2 regions of the Calditerricola yamamurae genome follow, and region 2 is predicted to be linked to the other one. Evidence: a T-box and tRNA genes for the amino acid it is inferred to sense, from the RefSeq annotation. Region 2 holds a T-box; the other holds one or more tRNA genes.
The links. The T-box of region 2 lies ahead of ACYQ0Z_RS01695 (valine--tRNA ligase). A T-box ahead of a tRNA ligase gene usually reads a tRNA of that ligase, here a tRNA-Val.
Positions count from the first base shown of each region.

Region 1: it encodes a tRNA-Val, which carries the amino acid that the T-box ahead of ACYQ0Z_RS01695 (valine--tRNA ligase) is inferred to sense. The anticodon was not compared.

Region 1 covers NZ_BAAIFH010000004.1:542,380-552,193, reverse strand. The annotation lists gene ACYQ0Z_RS04195 (ISL3 family transposase) at 1-842, opposite strand, end outside; gene ACYQ0Z_RS04190 (S1 domain-containing RNA-binding protein) at 1,029-1,415, shown strand; tRNA gene ACYQ0Z_RS04185 (tRNA-Met) at 1,563-1,639, shown strand; tRNA gene ACYQ0Z_RS04180 (tRNA-Met) at 1,646-1,722, shown strand; tRNA gene ACYQ0Z_RS04175 (tRNA-Glu) at 1,727-1,802, shown strand; tRNA gene ACYQ0Z_RS04170 (tRNA-Val) at 1,816-1,891, shown strand; gene spoIIE (stage II sporulation protein E) at 2,142-4,634, shown strand; gene ACYQ0Z_RS04160 (vWA domain-containing protein) at 4,757-5,524, shown strand; gene ACYQ0Z_RS04155 (protein kinase domain-containing protein) at 5,526-6,419, shown strand; gene ACYQ0Z_RS04150 (threonine/serine exporter family protein) at 6,427-7,212, shown strand; gene ACYQ0Z_RS04145 (threonine/serine exporter family protein) at 7,241-7,690, shown strand; gene tilS (tRNA lysidine(34) synthetase TilS) at 7,671-9,071, shown strand; gene hpt (hypoxanthine phosphoribosyltransferase) at 9,114-9,650, shown strand; gene ftsH (ATP-dependent zinc metalloprotease FtsH) at 9,729-9,814, shown strand, end outside.
Region 2 covers NZ_BAAIFH010000004.1:45,125-54,938, reverse strand. The annotation lists gene ACYQ0Z_RS01725 (pyridoxal-phosphate-dependent aminotransferase family protein) at 1-530, shown strand, start outside; gene ACYQ0Z_RS01720 (PqqD family protein) at 630-1,034, opposite strand; gene ACYQ0Z_RS01715 (OPT family oligopeptide transporter) at 1,044-2,969, opposite strand; gene ACYQ0Z_RS01710 (ArsR/SmtB family transcription factor) at 3,302-3,667, shown strand; gene ACYQ0Z_RS01705 (hypothetical protein) at 3,664-3,921, shown strand; gene ACYQ0Z_RS01700 (DUF6220 domain-containing protein) at 3,968-4,282, shown strand; T-box leader at 4,357-4,715, shown strand; gene ACYQ0Z_RS01695 (valine--tRNA ligase) at 4,768-7,443, shown strand; gene ACYQ0Z_RS01690 (bifunctional folylpolyglutamate synthase/dihydrofolate synthase) at 7,519-8,850, shown strand; gene murC (UDP-N-acetylmuramate--L-alanine ligase) at 8,850-9,814, shown strand, end outside.

The DNA.
Region 1 (9,814 bases), 500 kb from region 2:
GCAGCTTGGCGTTCGGTGAGGTCGTCCTCGTTCTTCAAAAGCGGCCATCGAGGCAGGCGTACCCCGGTCACCTGCTGTTCCACTAGCCGTGCTTCGTCAACCCGCCGATTCGCGTCCTGGATGACGTGAAACGGATCCGCCACGATGACAGCGCCGGGCAAAGCGCGCTTCACGGCATGGCGCCAAGCATCCTTCAGGTCGATGCACACGGCCCGAATCCGCCGACGAACCGTCTCCGGCAGCTGGCGCAAAAAGCGCTCCAGTGTTTTCATGCGGTCATCCGGCAAGATGGCCAAAAGGCACCGTTTTGGCCACACGCATGTGACCGTAACCATCATGTCACGGCCACGATAGCTGTGTTCATCAATGCTAAGCACGAAGGCATCGACATCCCGGAGGGCTTCCTCGAGATTTACCTGCTGGTCTACGTACCGAAGGAGCAGACGGCGCAAGGTGCTGCTGCTTGTTCCGCTTTCCTGGGCGGCACGACGGAAACTGCCCGCTTTCAGGCGCTGGAGCAAAAGGGCTTCGGCCCGTTCGGTCCTGCGTGCCCAGGGGCGAATACCAGGAAAGCGTTCGGTGAACACTTTTCGACAGGCCGTGCACTGGAAGCGCCGGGGACGTACCCAGAGGTAAACCGGTTTCTCGTTGCACCAGGTGTGCAGCTTCCGTTTCCATTCGCGCGCACGATCGTAGACGCGGCGTGTCAGCTGTCCACAATCCGGACACCGCGCTTCCTTACGCGGCCGACCGGCGTAGATGTGAATACCATCGGATTGATGCACGATACGGTAAACAATCCACGATTGTAAGCCGAACATTTCTGCGGTAAGCTTGTTCATAGGCGGTCGCGAGCCTCCTTCGGGATGTGATGTGCCTAACTATCCCTTGGCTCGTCGACCGCCTTTTCCTCTTAGATCCCACACTTTTTAGCGTAGAGCCCCCTAACCATTGACGAGACCCGAACGCCGGGATAAAATGAAATAGATTCGTGATTCTTAGTGCACCAAGGGAGGATTTCTTTGTACATGGCCATTGAGGTTGGCAGCAAACTGCAAGGCAAGGTAACCGGTATCACCCATTTCGGGGCGTTCGTGGAGCTGCCAGGAGGGGTTACGGGACTTGTCCATATTTCGGAAATTGCTGACTACTACGTGAAAGATGTACGCGATGTTCTCAAAATCAACGACATCGTCACGGTGAAGGTGCTGAACATCTCGGAAAACGGGAAAATCGGCTTATCCATTCGCCAGGCCCAAGACAACTACGATCCCCGCGCACGGAAGCGGCGTCGGGAGCGGGACGTTTCCTTCGAGGAAAAGCTCAGCCGATTCCTGCGCGAGAGCGAGGATCGGTTGGCCTCCTTGCGCCGCCACGGTGAAGGACGCCGTGGGCGCGGCGCGCGCAAGGGGTGACGGTTGAGCCAGAACGAGCAAGGGCAACACTCCCGGCGTGGGAGTGTTTTTTTGCGGACGACGCAGAAACCTAAAAATGGAACTATTTCTCATCCTTGACCCCTTGACACATCCAGAAAGGTATTGTATACTGCTTGACGTGAACGACGCGGGGTGGAGCAGCCAGGTAGCTCGTCGGGCTCATAACCCGAAGGTCGCAGGTTCAAATCCTGCCCCCGCAACCATATGGTGGCGGCGTAGCTCAGCTGGCTAGAGCGTACGGTTCATACCCGTAAGGTCGGGGGTTCGAGGCCCTCCGCCGCTACCAGCGTGGCCCGTTGGCGAAGTGGTTAACGCACCAGATTTTCAATCTGGCATGCAGGGGTTCGAATCCCCTACGGGTCACCATTTTTCTTTTTCTGGACGGTTAGCTCAGCTGGGAGAGCACCTGCCTTACAAGCAGGGGGTCGGCGGTTCGAGCCCGTCACCGTCCACCATCTATCGTGTGCAAGCACCGCCTGCACGGCGATGAGCCGGAGCAGGCGATTCGTTTTTTCCGGGCTTCGACAGACGTAGGGTGTCGGGGGAAGATTGCGACGGGTGGGGCGGCGAGTCGGCTCGACCGATCGGAGAACGGGCAGAGGAATGTCGGAAGATTTCCATCGGCTGGCGCGCGAAATGACAGACTTTTGCGAAACGCGGGCGTATAATGGGGGCACCAAAGGGAAACGGGTGGTGACGAACGTGATGTTTCGCAAACCGGATGGATTCGCGGGGAATCTGATGGGAGCGGCGTGGCAAGCCGGAACCGCCGAGCCTGCCGAAAGGGGGGCGGGAAGGGCTGCCCGCTGGTGGATCCGCTGGAGCGTGCCCCTGCTTGTCATCGGCTTTTTGCTTGGACAAGCTGTATTGGTCGAAGGGTTGGCGCCATTTGCCGTACCGTTTTTTGCGGTGGCATACCATTTGCGCCGCGATCGGTTCCTGCCGATTGCGATTGCCCTTTGCGGAGGGGCGGCCTTGGTGTCGACCGATCACCTCTTCGTTACATTGCTCGCGTGCGCCATGTACCTGATGCTCCAGCTCGGTTTGGAACGCCGCAAGCGTGTGGCGCGGAGCGATCTTTCCCACGCGCCGCTCTTGACGGCGCTGGCGGTGTTCGGTGCTCATACCGGGTATACCTATGGAATGGCCAACACGCTGACCGTCTCCCAAGCGGTGGGCTACGCGGTGGAAGGGGCGCTCAGTTTTCTGCTGACGCTGATCTTTGTTCAGGCGCTTCCCCTCGTGACGTCACGCCGGTATCGCCGTCCGCTTCGTCAGGAAGAAGTGGTGTGCGCCCTCATCCTTCTCGGATCCGTGCTGATTGGCACCGTGAACTGGCAGCTTTATGGCATGGCCGTGCACCACGTGCTGGCACAGTATTTCCTGCTCGTCTTTGCCTTCGCGGGAGGCGGGGGGATCGGCGTGACGGCGGGCGTGGTGATCGGGCTGATGCTTGCCCTGGCCGACATCGGCGAGCTGAACCACATGAGCCTGCTCGGGTTTGCCGGACTGTTGAGCGGGCTGTTGCGCGAGGCACGGAAGCCGGGGGCGGTGACTGGCCTCCTGATCGGGGCAAGCCTCTTCACGTTCTACATGGAGCCCACGGGGCGGATGTGGAGTGCCCTCGGGGAGTCGCTGGTCGCCGCGGTCCTGTTTGTGCTGACGCCGCGTGTGCCGTTGCGCCAGTTGGCCGCCCTCTTGCCGGGCACCCACGAGCACCTGCTCAACCAGCAGTCCTATATGCGCCAAGTGCGGCAAGCTACCGCTGCGCGCGTGGAACAGTTTGCGCGTCTATTTCAGAAACTGGCGCACAGTTTCGCCCAGGCGGACCCGGATGCCCAACACGGCAAGGCGGATGTGATGAAAGAGCTAGACAGCTTCCTGGGTGACGTGACCGCCGTCACGTGCAACGTCTGCCGAAAGAAGGATGTCTGCTGGGGCGAGAAAGCCGAGGAGACGTATGATTGGATGCGGTACTTTGCCGGGGTGGTGGCGGCCGATGGCACGTTCCGGCGGCAGCTTCCCTTTGAATGGAAGCGCCACTGCGTCAAGGCGCAGGATGTCTTGAACGTTATGGCGGACCAGTACCCGCTTTTCCGCGAGCGATTCCGCTTGAACCAGCGTATCCGTGACAATCGGCTTCTGGTTGCCGAGCAGCTGAGCGGCGTGTCGCGGGTGATGGACGATTTTGCCGCGGAAATCCGCCGCGAGGGACAGGACCTGGTGGTGCAGGAAGGGCAGATTCGCGAGGCCCTCGAGGAGATCGGGCTGTCGGTGCGCAAGGTGGACATCTACAGCCTGGCCGAGGGCAACGTGGACATCGAGGTGAGCCAACCGAGCTGCGATGGCCGTGACGAGTGCGAGAAAATCGTGGCCCCGCTGGTGTCCGACCTGCTCGGGGAGACGGTGGCCGTGGCGGAAAAGCGTTGCCACGCCTACGCCGACGGGTATTGCACGATGTGTCTGCGCACGGCCCACAAGTACCGGGTCCAGTCGGCGATTGCCGCGGTGGCCAAGGATGGCGGCTGGCTGTCCGGTGACAGCTTCGCCACCCTCGATCTCGGGAACGGGCGGTACGCCGTGGCTCTGTCCGACGGCATGGGCAACGGCGAGCGCGCCCACCGGGAGTCGAGCGAGACGCTGGAGCTCCTGAAAGAGATGCTGAGCGTGGGTTTTGACGAGCAGATGGCCATCAAGTCGGTGAACGCCGTGCTCTCCCTGCGTTCGACCGAGGAGACCTTCGCCACCCTTGATCTGGCCATCATCGACCTGCATTCGGCGGAGGCCAAATTCTTGAAGACCGGTTCGACGCCGAGCTTCATCAAGCGTGGACGCGAGGTCTTCACTGTGTCGGCGGGCAATTTGCCCATCGGCATCCTGCGCGATATCGAGGTGGACGTGGTGACGCTCGGCCTCAAACCCGGAGACCTGCTTATCATGCTCACCGACGGCGTCTACGACGCGCCCACCGTGGAAAACAAGGAGCGGTTCCTGAAGCGCATGATCGCCGAGCTGGACACGGACGACCCGCAAGAAGTGGCCGATCTCTTGCTCGAGCACGTCGTGCGCCATCACCAGGGTGCCATTCGCGATGACATGACCGTGGCGGTCGTGCGCATTGACCAGTACGTTCCGGAGTGGGCCACCATCAAACTGCCGCACGTGCGTCCAATCGAGCGCCCGCGCATTGTCAGCTAGCTACACCCGCCGAGCCGGCTGATTGGTGACGGGCAGGTATGCGCGATGCGCCTTCCGTCGATACTGGGAATGTCCCGTTTTTTCAGAATCCTTGGCCGACGGGAGGCGAAAGCGTGCGCGAGATGGTTTTAGAACAGATTCTGCTCGTCACCGACGGTTGTTCCAATGTCGGGGGCGATCCGGTGGAAGCGGCGGCGGAGGCGCGGCAGCAGGGCATTGTGGTCAACGTGATCGGCATCCTGCACGGGCAAGCCCTCGGGGAACAGGGGCGGAGAGAAGCCGAGCGCATTGCCGCCGCCGGGGGAGGGGTGTGCCAGTTCGTACAGCCGGAACGACTGTCGCACACAGTTCAGGCCGTCACGCGGCAGGCGATGACGCGGACGCTCCATGCCGTGGTACGAGAGGAGCTGCAAACGCTCCTTGCCGAGGGAAGCGTGGCGGACTTGGCGCCCGAGCAGCGTGCGCGCCTGGCCGCCTCGGTGGAGACGTGGGCCGAGGCGTCCCACCTGCGCGTGTTCCTGCTTCTCGACACCAGCGCCAGCATGGCCCCGCTGGTTTCAACGGTGCGCCGGGCGGTCCGCGACTTTTTCCTCAGCTTGGCCGCCCGTTCGGGGCCCAGTGAGGTGGCCGTCGGCGCCTTTCCGGGCGTTGAGGGGGCGCTCGATCTTCTCGTCGACTGGACGACGGACGGCTCTGCCGCCCGCTTGGCCCTGGAGCGGCCGCCAACGGGGCTGACGCCGACGGCTCCGGCCCTGCGGGCGACGTTGGCCCATTTTCGTTCCTGGCGGATCCTGGGAGAAGCAGGCGGATTTGTCGCCCTCCCGCCCGCGTCGAAGGTTTCCGCCGACCGCCCGCCCAACGGGGGATTGCTGCGGGACTATGTGTTTTGACATGCGGACGGGAACGGTTGTTTGCGGCCGATGGAACCGCAACGTGTATCGCATCGAGGGCGTCGCCGGCCGGGGCGCGACGGCGACGGTGTACGCGGCCCGGGGGCCGGCGGGCCGTGTGGCGCTGAAGGTGGCCGATGACGAGGCGTGCGTGCTGGTGGAGGCGGACATGCTGCGGAACCTCGAGGCCCGGGGAGTGCTCCCTGGGCCTTTTTTGCGTGACGTCGACGAAGCCGACATCGACGGTCGGTCGGTCCTGTTTCTCGCCCTCGACTGGGTGGATGGGATACCGCTTCACCGGTTTCCCGCGGGACGACGGCCGGCGGTGGCGGCAGCCGTGTTGACCCAGGTTCTGGACGGTTTGGAGCGGTTGCACGCGGCGGGGTTTGTCTTTGGCGACCTGAAACCGGCCAACGTCCTTGTGGTGCCGGGATCGCTGCCGCGCGCGGTGATGATCGACTTCGGCGGTGTAACCCCCCGGGGTCGCTGCGTGCGCGCCCACAGCGAATTGTACGACCGGGCTGCGTGGGGCGCCGGCGGGCGTGTGGCGGAACCTGCCTACGATCTGTTTGCCGCGGCACTTACGTTTCTGGCCGCCGTCATAGGCGAAGCGCCTCTGGCCGCGGCTTTGGCCCGGCCGCAGTCGGTGGTGGCGCTTTGTGATATAATACGGGCGGATTCGCGACTGGCGCCATACCGGCGGGTTCTGGAACCGGCGTTCCATGGGCGGTGGGCGAGCGCGACGGCGATGGGTCGCGCCCTTGCCGCGGCATCCGGCGCGGGGGCGGAGGATGCCGCGGCGTTGGATCGCCTGACAGTGGGGCTGATGGGCGCGTGTGCCGCCGCGGCCGGATGGTTGTTGCTGGCGAGTGCAGCATGGTGGGAGAGGCTGTGATACAACGATGGATGCGATGCCGCACGGGACGCAGTTGACCCCTTCCTCCGACGACATCCTGGACCTGTGTCTGTTCGCCGGGGCCCTTGTCTTGAAAAACGGCGGGGAGACGCACCGCGCGGAGGAGACGATGGTGCGCATGGCTATCGCCTCCGGCGTGCGGGAGGCCCACGGATTTGCCACCCCGACGGGCGTGTTCCTTTCGTGCGTGACGGCCGAGGGGGTCAAGACGCGCGTGCGGCGCATCGCGGCGCGCACCGTCGACCTGAGCAAGGTGGCGGCGGTCAACGAGATCTCCCGCCGCTACGAGGCCGGGAGCCTGTCGGTCGCGGAGGCGTTCCGGCAACTCCAGGAAGTAGAGGGGGCGCCCTTTCCGTACAGCGACGGGTTGCAGCACCTGGCCGCCGGCGCCACCAGCGCCAGCTTTGCCCTTTTGTTCGGCGGGTCGTGGCCGGATGCGGGGCCGGCCTTTGCCGCCGGGTTCGTGGCCAATGTGGCCCTCAAGTTGGTGGAGCGCCTGTTTGCGGTACGCTTTGTCGCCGAGGCTGTGGCCGCGTTTTTCAGTGCCCTGGCCGCCGTGGTGGCGGTGGCGGTCGGATGGGGGGCTGACCGGGACGCCATCCTCATCGGCGCGCTCATGCCCTTTGTGCCCGGCGTTGCCCTCACCAACGCGGTTCGCGACGTGATGGCCGGCGATCTGGTTTCGGGGCTGGCGCGCGGTGCGGAGGCGGCTCTCACCGCCCTCGCGGTGGCGGCGGGCGTGGCGTTCTTGCTGGGGCTGGTGGCGGGGTGAAGGGCGTACCGCAAGGAGGCGAAGACGGGTGACCGGGGCTGTGGAAGGGCTGCTCAGTTTCGTGGCCGCCGCGACCTTCGGTTTGTTGTTTGGCGTCCCGCGTCCTGAATTGGTATGGGGTGGTCTGGTCGGGGCGGCGGGCTGGTTGGTGTACCGGGGCCTGATGGCCGTGGCGGTGGGCCCGCTCGGGGCGGTTTTTGCCGCCTCCTTTCTCGTGGCCGCCCTCAGCCAACTTCTGGCCGTGCGCCGGCGCGTGCCGGTCCTCCTGTTCGCCGTGCCGGGCATCATTCCCCTCGTTCCGGGCGGGCTGGCATACCGGACGATGCTGGCCTTTTTTCACGGCGAGTATGCGGACGGGCTGGCGGTAGGGGCGCAGACCCTGTTGTTTGCCGGTGCCATCGCCGCCGGACTGTTGCTGTGGACTGCGCTGTTTACCGCGTTTCGGCGGAGGGGTGCCCATGCGCGAACGGGTGCGTGAGACGATTCGCTGTCACCGGCTTCTCGAACGGGGTGACGGCGTGGTGATCGGCGTGTCGGGCGGTCCCGATTCGATGGCCTTGCTCCACGTGCTGCTCACCTTGCGGGACGAATACGCCCTGTCCCTCTTCGCGGTCCATGTCCATCACCAGCTGCGTGGCGCGGAGGCCGACGCGGACGCGGCCTTTGTCGAGGGCTGGTGCCGCGCCCACGGCGTGCCGTGTCGCGTCGAGCGGGTGGATGTGCGCGCGCACGCCGCCGCCCGCGGCCTGGGGGTGCAGGCCGCGGCGCGCGAGCTGCGCTACGAGGTGTTGCGGAAGGTCGCGGCGCAGGAAGGAGCGGGCAAGATTGCCCTGGGCCATCATGCCGACGACCAGGTGGAAACGGTGCTCATGCGCCTGGTGCGCGGGACGGGGATTGGCGGGCTGGCGGGAATGCCCGTCGCGCGGGCGGAAGGAGCCGCCACCGTCATCCGTCCCTTGCTTTACGTGCGGCGGGAGGAGATCGAGGCCTACTGCGCGGCCCACGGCGTGCCGTACCGCCTCGACGCGTCCAACTGCTCGAGAGCCTACCTGCGCAACCGTGTGCGCCTCGACGTGGTGCCGCTCCTTTCGGCCCTCAATCCGCGCTTTGCCGAGGCCGTCTGCCAGCTGGCCGAGGTGGCGCGGGCCGAGAACGCCTACCTCGAGGAGCGGGCGCGTGAAGCCCTCGAGGCAATCCTGTGCCGGCGCGGCGCCGATGGCGTGATCCTCGATCGGCGGGGCTTTGCCCGGCTGCCCCTTGCTTTACAACGCCGAGTGGTTAAACTAATATTAAGTTATCTGTGTGTGGACGAACCGGATCGGCTCTTCGAGCACATTGAGGCGGTGCGCCGGTTGGCCGCATCCGACAAGCCGGCTGGGCGCCATCGCGTCACCGGCTTGTGGTGGGCCGAGACGGACTACGACGAGCTCGCCTTTTGGCGCGGGGAGCCTCACGCCGGGGACGAACACGACTTTTGCTACCCGCTCGCCGTCCCCGGACACACGGTTGTCCCGGAGCTGGGCCTGACGATTTGCTGCCGCCTGACGAACCGGCCCCTCGAGGACGGGGAATTGTCCGCGCCGTGGGCCGTGTTTGATTACGAGCGCCTCCCCGGACCGCTGGTCGTGCGGGCGCGACGTCCGGGCGACCGCATGACGCTATGGGGGCGTGCCGGCCATAAAAAGGTCAAGGACATCCTGATTGACGCGAAGGTACCGCACCGGGTGCGCCGCAGGACGCCGGTGATTTGTGCCGGGGAGACCATCCTGTGGCTGCCGGGCGTGCGACGGTCGGCGGTCGCGCCGGTGACCGCCGCGACGCGACGATTTTTATACATGGAAGTAACGGACGACGCGTAACGGTAAAAGCAGATGGGGTTTGGTAGCAGGAGGAACTGAACGATGGATCAGGACATAAAGGAAGTGCTCATCTCGGAAGAGGCCATTCGCGAGAAGGTACGGGAACTGGGGCAGATCCTGTCGGCGGAGTACGCCGGCAAAAACCCGCTGGTCATCTGTGTGCTCAAAGGCGCGGCCTTGTTCATGACCGACCTCGTTCGGCAGATGAACATTCCCTTGGAGATGGATTTTATGGCCGTGTCGAGCTATGGAGCCTCAACGCAATCGTCGGGCGTCGTGCGCATCCTGAAAGACCTCGACACGCCGGTCGAGGGGCGCCACGTCTTGGTGGTCGAAGACATCATCGACAGCGGGTTGACGCTGAGCTACCTAATCGACCTCCTCAAACGCCGCAACGCCGCTTCGGTTAAAGTGGTCACCCTCCTCGACAAGCCGCATCGTCGCACGGTCGACTTGAAGCCCGACTATTGCGGGTTTGTCGTTCCGGACGCGTTTGTCGTCGGGTATGGGTTGGACTACGCCGAGAAGTACCGCAATCTCCCCTACATCGGCGTGCTCAAGCCGGAAGTGTACCGGTGAGATGGACGGCGTTCATTGTTCGCCATTCTCGTTCTGTGCTACAATAAGGAAGTGGTTCGGCTTGAGAGGAGGTCAGGGATGAACCGTTTCTTCCGGAACACCGGCTTTTACCTGCTGATTGTGCTCGTCACGGTCGGAATCGTCAATTTTATTGCGAATAAAGA
Region 2 (9,814 bases):
AATGCCTCAGCGTGCCGCCGGGGCTGGCACCGGTCACCTTCAGCCCGCGGGCGCAAGAGGTGATCCGTACGCGTAAGACAAAGATCCAGAGCTGGTATCTTGACCTGTCGATGATCCAGCAATACTGGGGTGAAGAGCGGTTCTACCACCATACGGCGCCCATCTCGATGATCTACGCGCTGCGCGAGGGGCTTGAGGTGCTCATCGAGGAGGGGCTGGAGAATGTCTACCGCCGCCATCTGGAGCTGGGCCGTCGCCTGCAGGCGGCCCTTGAGGACATGGGGCTGACGCTGCACGTGGCGGAGGCCTATCGCCTGCCGCAGCTGACCACCGTGCGTGTCCCTGAGGGGATCGACGAGGCGGCGATCCGCCGGCAGCTCCTCGAGGTGTACGGGATCGAGATCGGCGGCGGACTGGGCGAGTTGAAGGGCAAGGTGTGGCGCGTGGGTCTGATGGGCTATAGCTGCCAGCTGAAAAACGTGGTGCTTTTCACCTCGGCGCTGCGCCAGCTTTTGGGCGAGGCGCGGTGAAGCCATCTGGCGGCAGTTTGGTGAAGCGGGAACGTCCCCCAAAAAACATCCCCTGTCCTGATTCGGACAGGGGATGTTTGTATGCTTCGAATATGCGTTTCAGGTGGCATCTGCTTGCGGCTCGGCCCACGTCAGCCATCCGTTGGCCTCAACGACCTCCAGGAATGTGGCCAGGCGCGGCAGCAGCGGCTCGGCCTCGTCGCCAAAGCGCTCGCGCAGCGCCGCGGCGATCTCGGCTACCGTGTAGCGTCCGTCACAGCGTGCGAGTACAAAGCTGCCGAGGGGATCGAGTGCCACGCGGATGGCAGCCGGCTGGTTCAGGTAGCGCACCGACAGGCGCTCCAGCCAGCCGGTCCGCGGTACAACCAGGGTTAGCGTATCGGGGTGGTCGGTCGCTTCCAGATGCACCGTTTCACGCAGGCGCGGTGTCATGGACAGCAGGTTTTGCTTCTTGCGCGCCGCGCGCCCTTTGCGCTCGAACAGCGCGCGCCATTTCAGCCCCATGGCCTTCCCCTACCTTTCGGCTGCCGCGTCGCCGTCGGCCGGACGAGCGGTGTTCCCTTTGGCCCGCACGGCCACCCAGGCGAGCAGGAGGGTGAGCGCAGCAAAGAGAACGAGCGTCACGCTGTTTTGCGGCAGGAGCACGTTTTCCGGCAGTTTCACGTTGAGCCAGATCAGGACGGCGATGAGCACGCCGACCAGTGCCTCGCCAGCGATCAGACCCGAGGCAAAGAGGGTGCCCGTTTCCACGCGGGCCGTTTTGGTTGCCTCGTCCTTCGTCAGCGCCTCCACGGCCCACCGCACCAAGCCGCCGACCATGATCGGGGTGCTGACGTGCACCGGCAGGTAGATGCCGACAGCCACAGCCAGCGAGTTAAGGCCCAGGCATTCGATGACGACGGCCGACGCCGCGCCCATGAAGATGAGGTCCCACGGCAGGTTGTCGGCCAGGATACCTTCGATGACCATCTTCATGAGCACTGCTTTGGGTGCCGGCAGGGCCTCGGAGCCCATCCCGTAGGTGGCGTGGAGCACGACGAGCACGAAGCCGATCACCAGCCCGGAGGCCAACACGCCGATCATCATGGCCAGCTGTTGCTTCCACGGCGTGCTGCCGACCAGGTATCCGGTCTTCAGGTCCTGGGAGATGTCGCCGGCCACCGCCAGCGCCGTGCAGACGATGGCACCCACCGTCAGTGCGGCCACCATGCCATGCATACCGTGCATGCCGGCCAGCTTAAAGACAAAGGTGACGATAAGGAGCGTGGCGATGGTCATCCCCGAAACGGGCGAGGACGAGCTCCCGACAATCCCGACGATACGCGAGGCCACAGCCACAAAGAGGAACCCGAAAACGGCGATGGCCAGCGCGCCGATGACCCCCACATTGGTGATGGGAGCGAAGGCGATGATGGCAATGATGATGGCCGTGCCGGCCAGCACCCACGGCATGGGGATGTCGCGGTCGGTCCGCGCCACACTCTCGGTTCGTCCGGTGCCGACTTTGCGGATGCCGCGCAGCGTGTCGCGGAGCGAGCGGTACAGCATGGGCAAGGTTTTGATAAGGGTGATCAGCCCGCCCGTGGCCACGGCCCCGGCACCGATGTACCGGATGTAGGCGTCCCACACGCCCCAGGCATCCAATTTGCCGACGGGGGCTTCCGCCGGGAAGAGGGGGTGGGCGTTATCGGCTCCGAAGAAGCTGATCATCGGGATGAAAACGAGCCAGGCCAAGAGGCCGCCGGCCAGCATTTGCCCGGCGATGCGCGGACCGATGATGTAGCCCACACCGAGGAGGGCCGGATAGGCGTCCAATCCGATGAGCGCGTTTTTAAATTTGGAAATTGTCGTTTCGATTTCTGTTTTGAAGAGTTTCAGGCCGTCGCCCAGCGCCTTGAACAGCCCGCCAACAAAGAAGCCGGTGAAGACGAGCCGTGCACTGGCGCCGCCGGCCTCACCCGACTTGAGCACCTCCGCACAGGCGGTACCTTCCGGATACGGAAGGGTGTGGTGTTCCTGCACGATCAGCAGGCGGCGAAGCGGCACCATCATGAACACGCCCAAGAAGCCGCCCGTCAGCACGATAAACGCGATCATCGTCTGACTGGGGGTCAGGTTCCACAGAAACAGGGCCGGCAGGGTGAAGATCGCGCCGGCAGCCACCGCTTCCCCGGCGGTGGTCATCGTCTGGACAATGTTGTTTTCGAGAATGGACTGGCGGCGAAAGATCCCGCGAAGAATGGCCATGGAAATCACGGCCGCGGGAATGGAAGCGCTTACTGTCATGCCGATCTTCAGGCCCAGATAGGCGTTCGCGGCACCAAACAAGATGGCCAGGAGGATCCCGAGGACAAGAGCGGTAACCGTCAGCTCGGGCAGCGATTTGTTTGCCGGAACGTAGGGTACAAAAGACTGCGGCCGTTGCTGTTCGTTTTTCATCCATGAGCCCTCCTTTGCAGAACGGTCTTTATTTTTTTGAAAAACAAAGGTTAAACACGGGTTAATTATATCATTTAATTTGTATCACCCGTATATTTTTATATATTTCATTTTTATTTCAATCGTCGCAATTAACGGATCTGTCGCTGGTGGCCGTCACCCACGACCCGCACCTGGCCGCCCGCGCCCACCGCGTGGTGCGCATGGCGGCGGGACTCGTTGATATGGAGGGTTGACAACGTCTTATACGTGTAATATTTTTTTTACAGATGTTATATGAACGTTTCGATCACAAGGGGGGATGGAAGATCAATGAGCGACAAAACGGAGGGGTGCTGCCGTCTGGCGAAACATTGATCAAGATTTTCGACGCCTTGTCCAACCCCCACCGATTGAAAATCCTCTCCTTATTAATGGGCAGGCGCGTCCACGTGAGTCAGCTTGCCCGTGAGGCGAAAATCAGCCGTCCGTTGCTTTACATGCATCTCAAGCGTTTGGAAGAGGCGGGGTTGGTCACGAGCAAGATGGAACTTTCTCCGGACGGAAAAGCATTGAATTATTACGAAATCATTCCGTTTTCTTTGCATCTCACGCCCGAGAACCTCGCGGAAGCGGCCAAAACCTTACCGGTGTCCCATCCACGACATGAATCCGGGCGTGCCAAAGGGAGAAAGTCAGAAGGGGAGGATGAGCAATGAATATGCATTATGCCGGGATGTGGTTTGCCCTTGCTATGAACCTGATGATTACCGTCGTCATCGTGGTCCTCATCTGGCAGATTTTCAAGTACCGCCAGACAAAGCTCATGAGCCAGGCCGAAATCGCGCGGGACGAAGCGTATCACAAACTGGCGGAAGAAGCGGTTGCCGTGCAACGGAAGATTTCCGAAGACTTGGCCGATCTGCGTAACCGCGTTGAAGCGATTGAGCGGATGCTGCGCGAGGTAGAGTAGGATCGGGGTGGAGCCAAGAAGTGAGAAATACCGGGATGGAGAATGCGTGCTCATCCAGGGATACCTGGCCGGATTGGCCGTCTTCGTTCAGCCGGCGAATTGGGCCCGACACGCGATGTTTGTCCATTCGTTTAGTCTGCTGCCCATTGGGATGTTGGGGATGGCGCTCGTGGGGCCGATACGGTGGGCCGCTGGGCGCAGCACTGTCCTGTACGGGTTGATGGTCTTCCTCTACGCAACGGCCAACAGCCGAGCTCTGATTCCGTGGGCTTCGGCGATGCATCCTGTGTTGGCACTCCTTTCCCTCACGCGCACCGCTGTTGACCGTTTGCCACGGCGTACAGCTTTGACTTTCCCCTGAGTTCGACGTAAGATAAGAAAAGGAGCCATTTGACTTTGGCGATACTGGATGGAAAAGAGATCCTATGGATGACCCCAAACGCGAGGATGGGGAGGAGTAGGCCGCCTGCGCGCCTTGCAGAGAGGGAAGCCCTTGGCTGCGAGGCTTCCCAGGCGAAAGCGGCCGAACGTCGCCCCGGAGCGGCTTGCCCGAACGCGCGGAATGTCCATGGAGTGGCCCGTTGCCAGTAGGGCAGGACGGTCACCGCCCGTTAGCGGAAGGAGAGCACGGCCTTTTCGCGCTGTGGCGCGCGTGCCCATGCTGACGCATCGTTGGAAAAACCCAACGGAAAGGATGCGCGCGGCGCGGAAGCAGCATGTTGGCGGGGCATGCGCATGACGGTTGGCCGTGAACAAAGGTGGTACCGCGAAGGGAGACCCCTTTCGTCCTTTGACGAAGGGGGTTTTTTGCTTGATGGGCTGACGAAATGCGAGGAGGGTGAGGTCATGGCAGAACACGCGACGAAACCCACCCTGCCGCCCCAATACGACCCGAAGGCGGTGGAAGCGGGGCGCTACCAGTGGTGGGTGAAAAACAAATTCTTTGAAGCCGGCGGCGATCCGGACAAGAAGCCCTTTGCCATCGTCATCCCGCCGCCGAACGTGACGGGCAACCTGCACCTTGGCCATGCCCTCAACTGCACGCTGCAGGACATCCTCATCCGCATGAAGCGCATGCAGGGCTACGATGCCCTGTGGCTGCCGGGCATGGACCACGCCGGCATCGCCACACAGACGCGGGTGGAGAAGGAGCTGGCCAAGGAGGGGCTGTCGCGCTACGACCTGGGGCGCGAGAAGTTCCTCGAGCGCGTGTGGCAGTGGAAGGAACACTACGCATCGGTCATCCGGGAACAGTGGGCCAAGCTCGGCCTGTCCCTCGACTACTCCCGCGAGCGCTTTACGATGGACGAGGGGCTGTCGCGCGCGGTGCGGGAGGTGTTTGTCTCCCTGTATGAAAAGGGGCTGATCTACCGCGGTGAGTACATCATCAACTGGGACCCGGTGGCCCGCACGGCCCTGTCGGACATCGAGGTGGAGTACAAGGAAGTCCAGGGCAAGCTCTACCACATCCGCTACCCGCTTAAGGACGGCTCGGGCGCGGTCGTCGTGGCCACCACGCGGCCGGAGACGATGCTCGGCGACGTAGCCGTGGCTGTGCATCCCGACGACGAGCGGTACAAGGCGTTCATTGGCAAGACGGTCCTCCTGCCCATCGTCGGCCGGGAGATCCCCATTATCGCCGACGAATACGTCGATCCGGAATTCGGCACCGGCGCGGTGAAGATTACGCCGGCCCACGACCCGAACGACTTCGAGGTGGGCCTGCGCCACAACCTGCCGCGCATCCTCGTCATGGACGAGGAGGCAAAGATGAACGAGAACGCCGGGCCGTACCAGGGGCTCGACCGCTACGAGTGTCGCAAGCGGCTCGTGGAGGACCTTGAGCGCCAGGGCTACCTCGTCAAGGTGGAGGACCACGTCCACGCCGTCGGCCACAGCCAGCGCAGCGGCGCGGTGGTGGAGCCGTACCTGTCGACCCAGTGGTTCGTGCGCATGAAGCCCCTCGCCGAGCAGGCCATCCGCCACACGCTGTCCGACGATGCGGTGCGCTTTGTGCCGGAACGGTTCAAGAAGGTGTTTTTGCACTGGATCGAGAACGTCCGTGACTGGTGCATTTCCCGCCAGCTGTGGTGGGGGCACCGCATTCCGGCCTGGTACACGCCCGACGGCGAGGTGATCGTGGCCCGCAGCGAGGAGGAGGCCTACGAAAAGGCGCGGGCGAAATACGGGCCCGACGTCACCCTCACCCAGGACGAGGACGTGCTGGACACGTGGTTCAGCTCCGGCCTGTGGCCCTTCTCCACGATGGGCTGGCCCGACGAGACAGGCGACCTGAAGCGCTACTACCCGACGGACGTCCTCGTGACGGCCTACGACATCATCTTCTTCTGGGTGGCGCGGATGATCTTCACCGCCCTGGAGTTCACGGGGCAAAAGCCGTTCAAGGACGTGATCATCCACGGCCTGATCCGCGACGAGAAGGGGCGCAAGATGTCCAAGTCCCTCGGCAACGGTGTCGACCCGATGGAAGTCATCGAGAAGCACGGCGCCGACGCGTTGCGCTTCATGCTGGCCACGGGCAGCTCCCCGGGCAACGACATCCGCTTCTCCTGGGAGCGGGTCGAGTCGGCGCGCGCCTTCGTCAACAAGATCTGGAACGCGTCGCGCTTCGTGCTGATGAACCTGCCCGAGGGGTTCACCGTTGCCGACGTGGACCTCTCCGGCCCGCTGAGCGTGCCCGACCAGTGGATCCTGCACCGTCTGAGCGAGACGGTGCGCGATGTCACGCGTCTCCTCAAGCAGTACGAATTCGGCGAGGCGGCGCGGGTGCTCTATAATTTCATCTGGGACGAGTTCTGCGACTGGTACATTGAGATGGCCAAGATCCCGCTCGGTTCGAGTGACGAGGCGGCCAAGCGGACGACGCGTGCCGTGCTCGTCCACACCCTCGATACCATCCTGCGCCTGCTCCACCCGTACATGCCCTTCGTGACAGAAGAAATTTGGCAGCACCTGCCCCACGAGGGCGAAACCATCGTGCGGGCCAAGTGGCCCGAGCCGAACGCGGCGCACCACTTCCCCGAAGCGGTGCGGGAGATGCGGCTCCTGGTGGAAACTATTCGCGCGGTGCGCAACCTGCGGGCCGAACTCAACGTGCCACTGTCCAAGCCGATCGACCTGCACATCAAGGCCGACAGCGCCGAGGTGCTGGCCCTGCTGGAAAAAGGACGGGCCTACTTGGAGCGGTTCTGCCGTCCCCAGGTGCTGGTCATGGGTGTCGACGTGACCAAGCCGGCAAGGTCGATGACCGCCGTCGTCACGGGGGCGCAGGTGTTTGTGCCCCTGGAGGGACTGGTTGACATTGAGCAGGAGCTCAAACGCCTCGAGAAGGAACTTGACACCCTGAACAAGGAAGTGGAACGCGCCGAAAAGAAACTGGCCAACCCCAATTTCGTGGCCAAGGCGCCGACCGAGGTGGTGGAGGCCGAGCGGGAGAAGGCGCGCATGTGGCGCGAGAAACGGGACAAGGTCCTGGCGCGCCTGGCCGAGCTGAAAGGGTAGGTTGTTAATTTCGGAATGTGCGGGGCAGTCGCATTCTTGCCGGCTGCCCCGAATACACATGGAGTGATTGCGGTCATGTACGCGATTCGTACGGTACAAGAGGCCATCGACTGGATTCACAGCCTGGTTCCCCTTGGCATCAAACCAGGCCTTGCGCGCATGGAATGGCTGATGGAGCGGCTGGACCACCCGCATCGGTACCTCAAGTTCATCCACATCGCCGGCACGAACGGGAAAGGGTCCACCGCGGCGATGATGGCCCGCGTTCTGGACGAGGCGGGCTACGACGTGGGGCTTTACATCTCCCCTTACGTGGAGCGATTTGAGGAGCGGATCCAACTCAACGGCAGGCCCATCCCCGGCGAGGAATTGGTGGAGCTGGTCAATCGGGTAAAGCCGCTGGTTGACGAGCTGGCCGAGACGGAGTGGGGGCCGCCGACGGAGTTCGAGGTCATCACCACCCTCGCCCTGCTGTATTACGAACGTCACCGTCCCTATTTTGTCGTGTGGGAGACGGGCCTTGGCGGACGACTGGACGCCACCAACATCGTCTACCCGGTGGTGGCGGTGATCACCAACGTGGGGGACGATCACCGGCATCTCCTGGGCCCCGACCGCCTGGCCATTGCCCGCGAGAAGGCGGGAATCATCAAAAGCGGCGTACCGGTGGTGACGGCGGAGGAAGATCCCGACGTGCTGGCACTCTTTCGGGACGTGTGCCGCGAAAAGCGCACGACCCTGTACGAGCCGGGCACGCATTACCGCTACGAGCGGCTGGAGCCGACCGAAGCGGGCGAGCGAATGCATTTTTACGGCCCGTACCGCGAGTTGCGGGACATCGAGGTGGGGCTCAAAGGGGCGCACCAGGCCCAAAACGCGGCGACGGCACTGATGGCCCTCGAGCTCTTGCGCCAGTTTTACGCTGCCCAACTGGAGGAGGAAGAGCCGATTCGCCGCGGCCTGGCGACGGTGCGCTGGCCGGGGCGCTTTGAGGTGCTGGCCGAACGCCCGCTTGTCATCGTTGATGGCGCGCACAACCCACAAGGTGCGCAGGCACTGGCGGCGACGGTTCGCGAGCGGCTCCCTGGGCGCCGGGTGCACCTGGTGGTCGGCTTCGTGCAGGACAAGGAGCACGAGGCCTTCCTTCGGCAGATATTGCCCCTTGCCCAGACGGTAACGGCGACGACGCCCGCCTTCCACAAAGCACTGCCGGCCGAGGAAACAGCCGCATTGGTGCGCCGCCTGGTTCCGGGCAAGGCGGTGAACACGGCACCGGACGCGGCGGCGGCGCTTCAGCATGCTCTGGCGCAAGCCAAGCCGGATGACGCGGTACTGGTGTGCGGGTCCTTGTACCTCGTCGCCGAGGTGCGCCAGGCCGTCCGGGAAAGGAAAGGGGTGGGGGCGTGATGGCGATCGAACAAGGCCGCGTGCATTTCATCGGCATCGGGGGATACGGCATGAGTGCCCTCGCACGGGTACTGCTGGACCGCGGGGTTCCGGTGTCGGGTTCGGACGTGGCGTCCAAGGCCCTGACGGAGCAGCTTGCCGCCCGCGGGGCCCGGGTCTACATCGGCCACGATGCCACCCACATCGACGGGGCGGTGCGTGTCGTCTACTCCACGGACATTCCGAAGGACAACGTGGAACTGGTCGCCGCGCGTGAAAAGGGCATTGAACTCTTGCACCGCTCCCAACTGCTGGCCGAATTGCTCAACGCGGGACAGGGCATTGCCGTATCCGGTGCCCACGGCAAGACGACCACCTCGTCGATGATTGCCTTCGTCATGGAAAAGGCCGGATGGGATCCGACTTATGTCATCGGTGGCGAAGTGGTGGGACTGGACGGCAACGCCAAGGCCGGAAGGAGCCCCTATGTGGTGGCCGAGGCCGATGAGAGCGATGGGTCGTTTCTGCACTACACGCCACAGGTGGCCGTGGTGACCAACATCGAGCCCGACCACCTGGAACACTATGGCGGCGATTTCGAACGACTGAAAGGGGCCTACCGGCAGTTTTTGCGTCAGGTGCGTCCCGACGGGTTTGCCGTATTGTGCGTCGACTGCGCGAACCTCCGCTCTATGATTGAGGCGGTTCCGGCGCGCGTGGTCACGTATGGCCTGCACACACCGGCCGACTACACCGCAGTGGACGTGGAAACGGGCGACCGGCGCATTGCCTTCACTGCTGTCCGCCGGGGCGAGACGCTGGGGCGGGTGACGGTTGCCGTCCCCGGCGTGCACAACGTGGCCAATGCCCTGGCCTGCCTCGCGGTGTGCTTGGAACTGGGGATGCCCTTTGATGTGGTGGCACGCCATTTGGGGGCATTTCGGGGCGCCAAGCGACGGTTTCAGGTGATGGGAGAAGCAGGAGG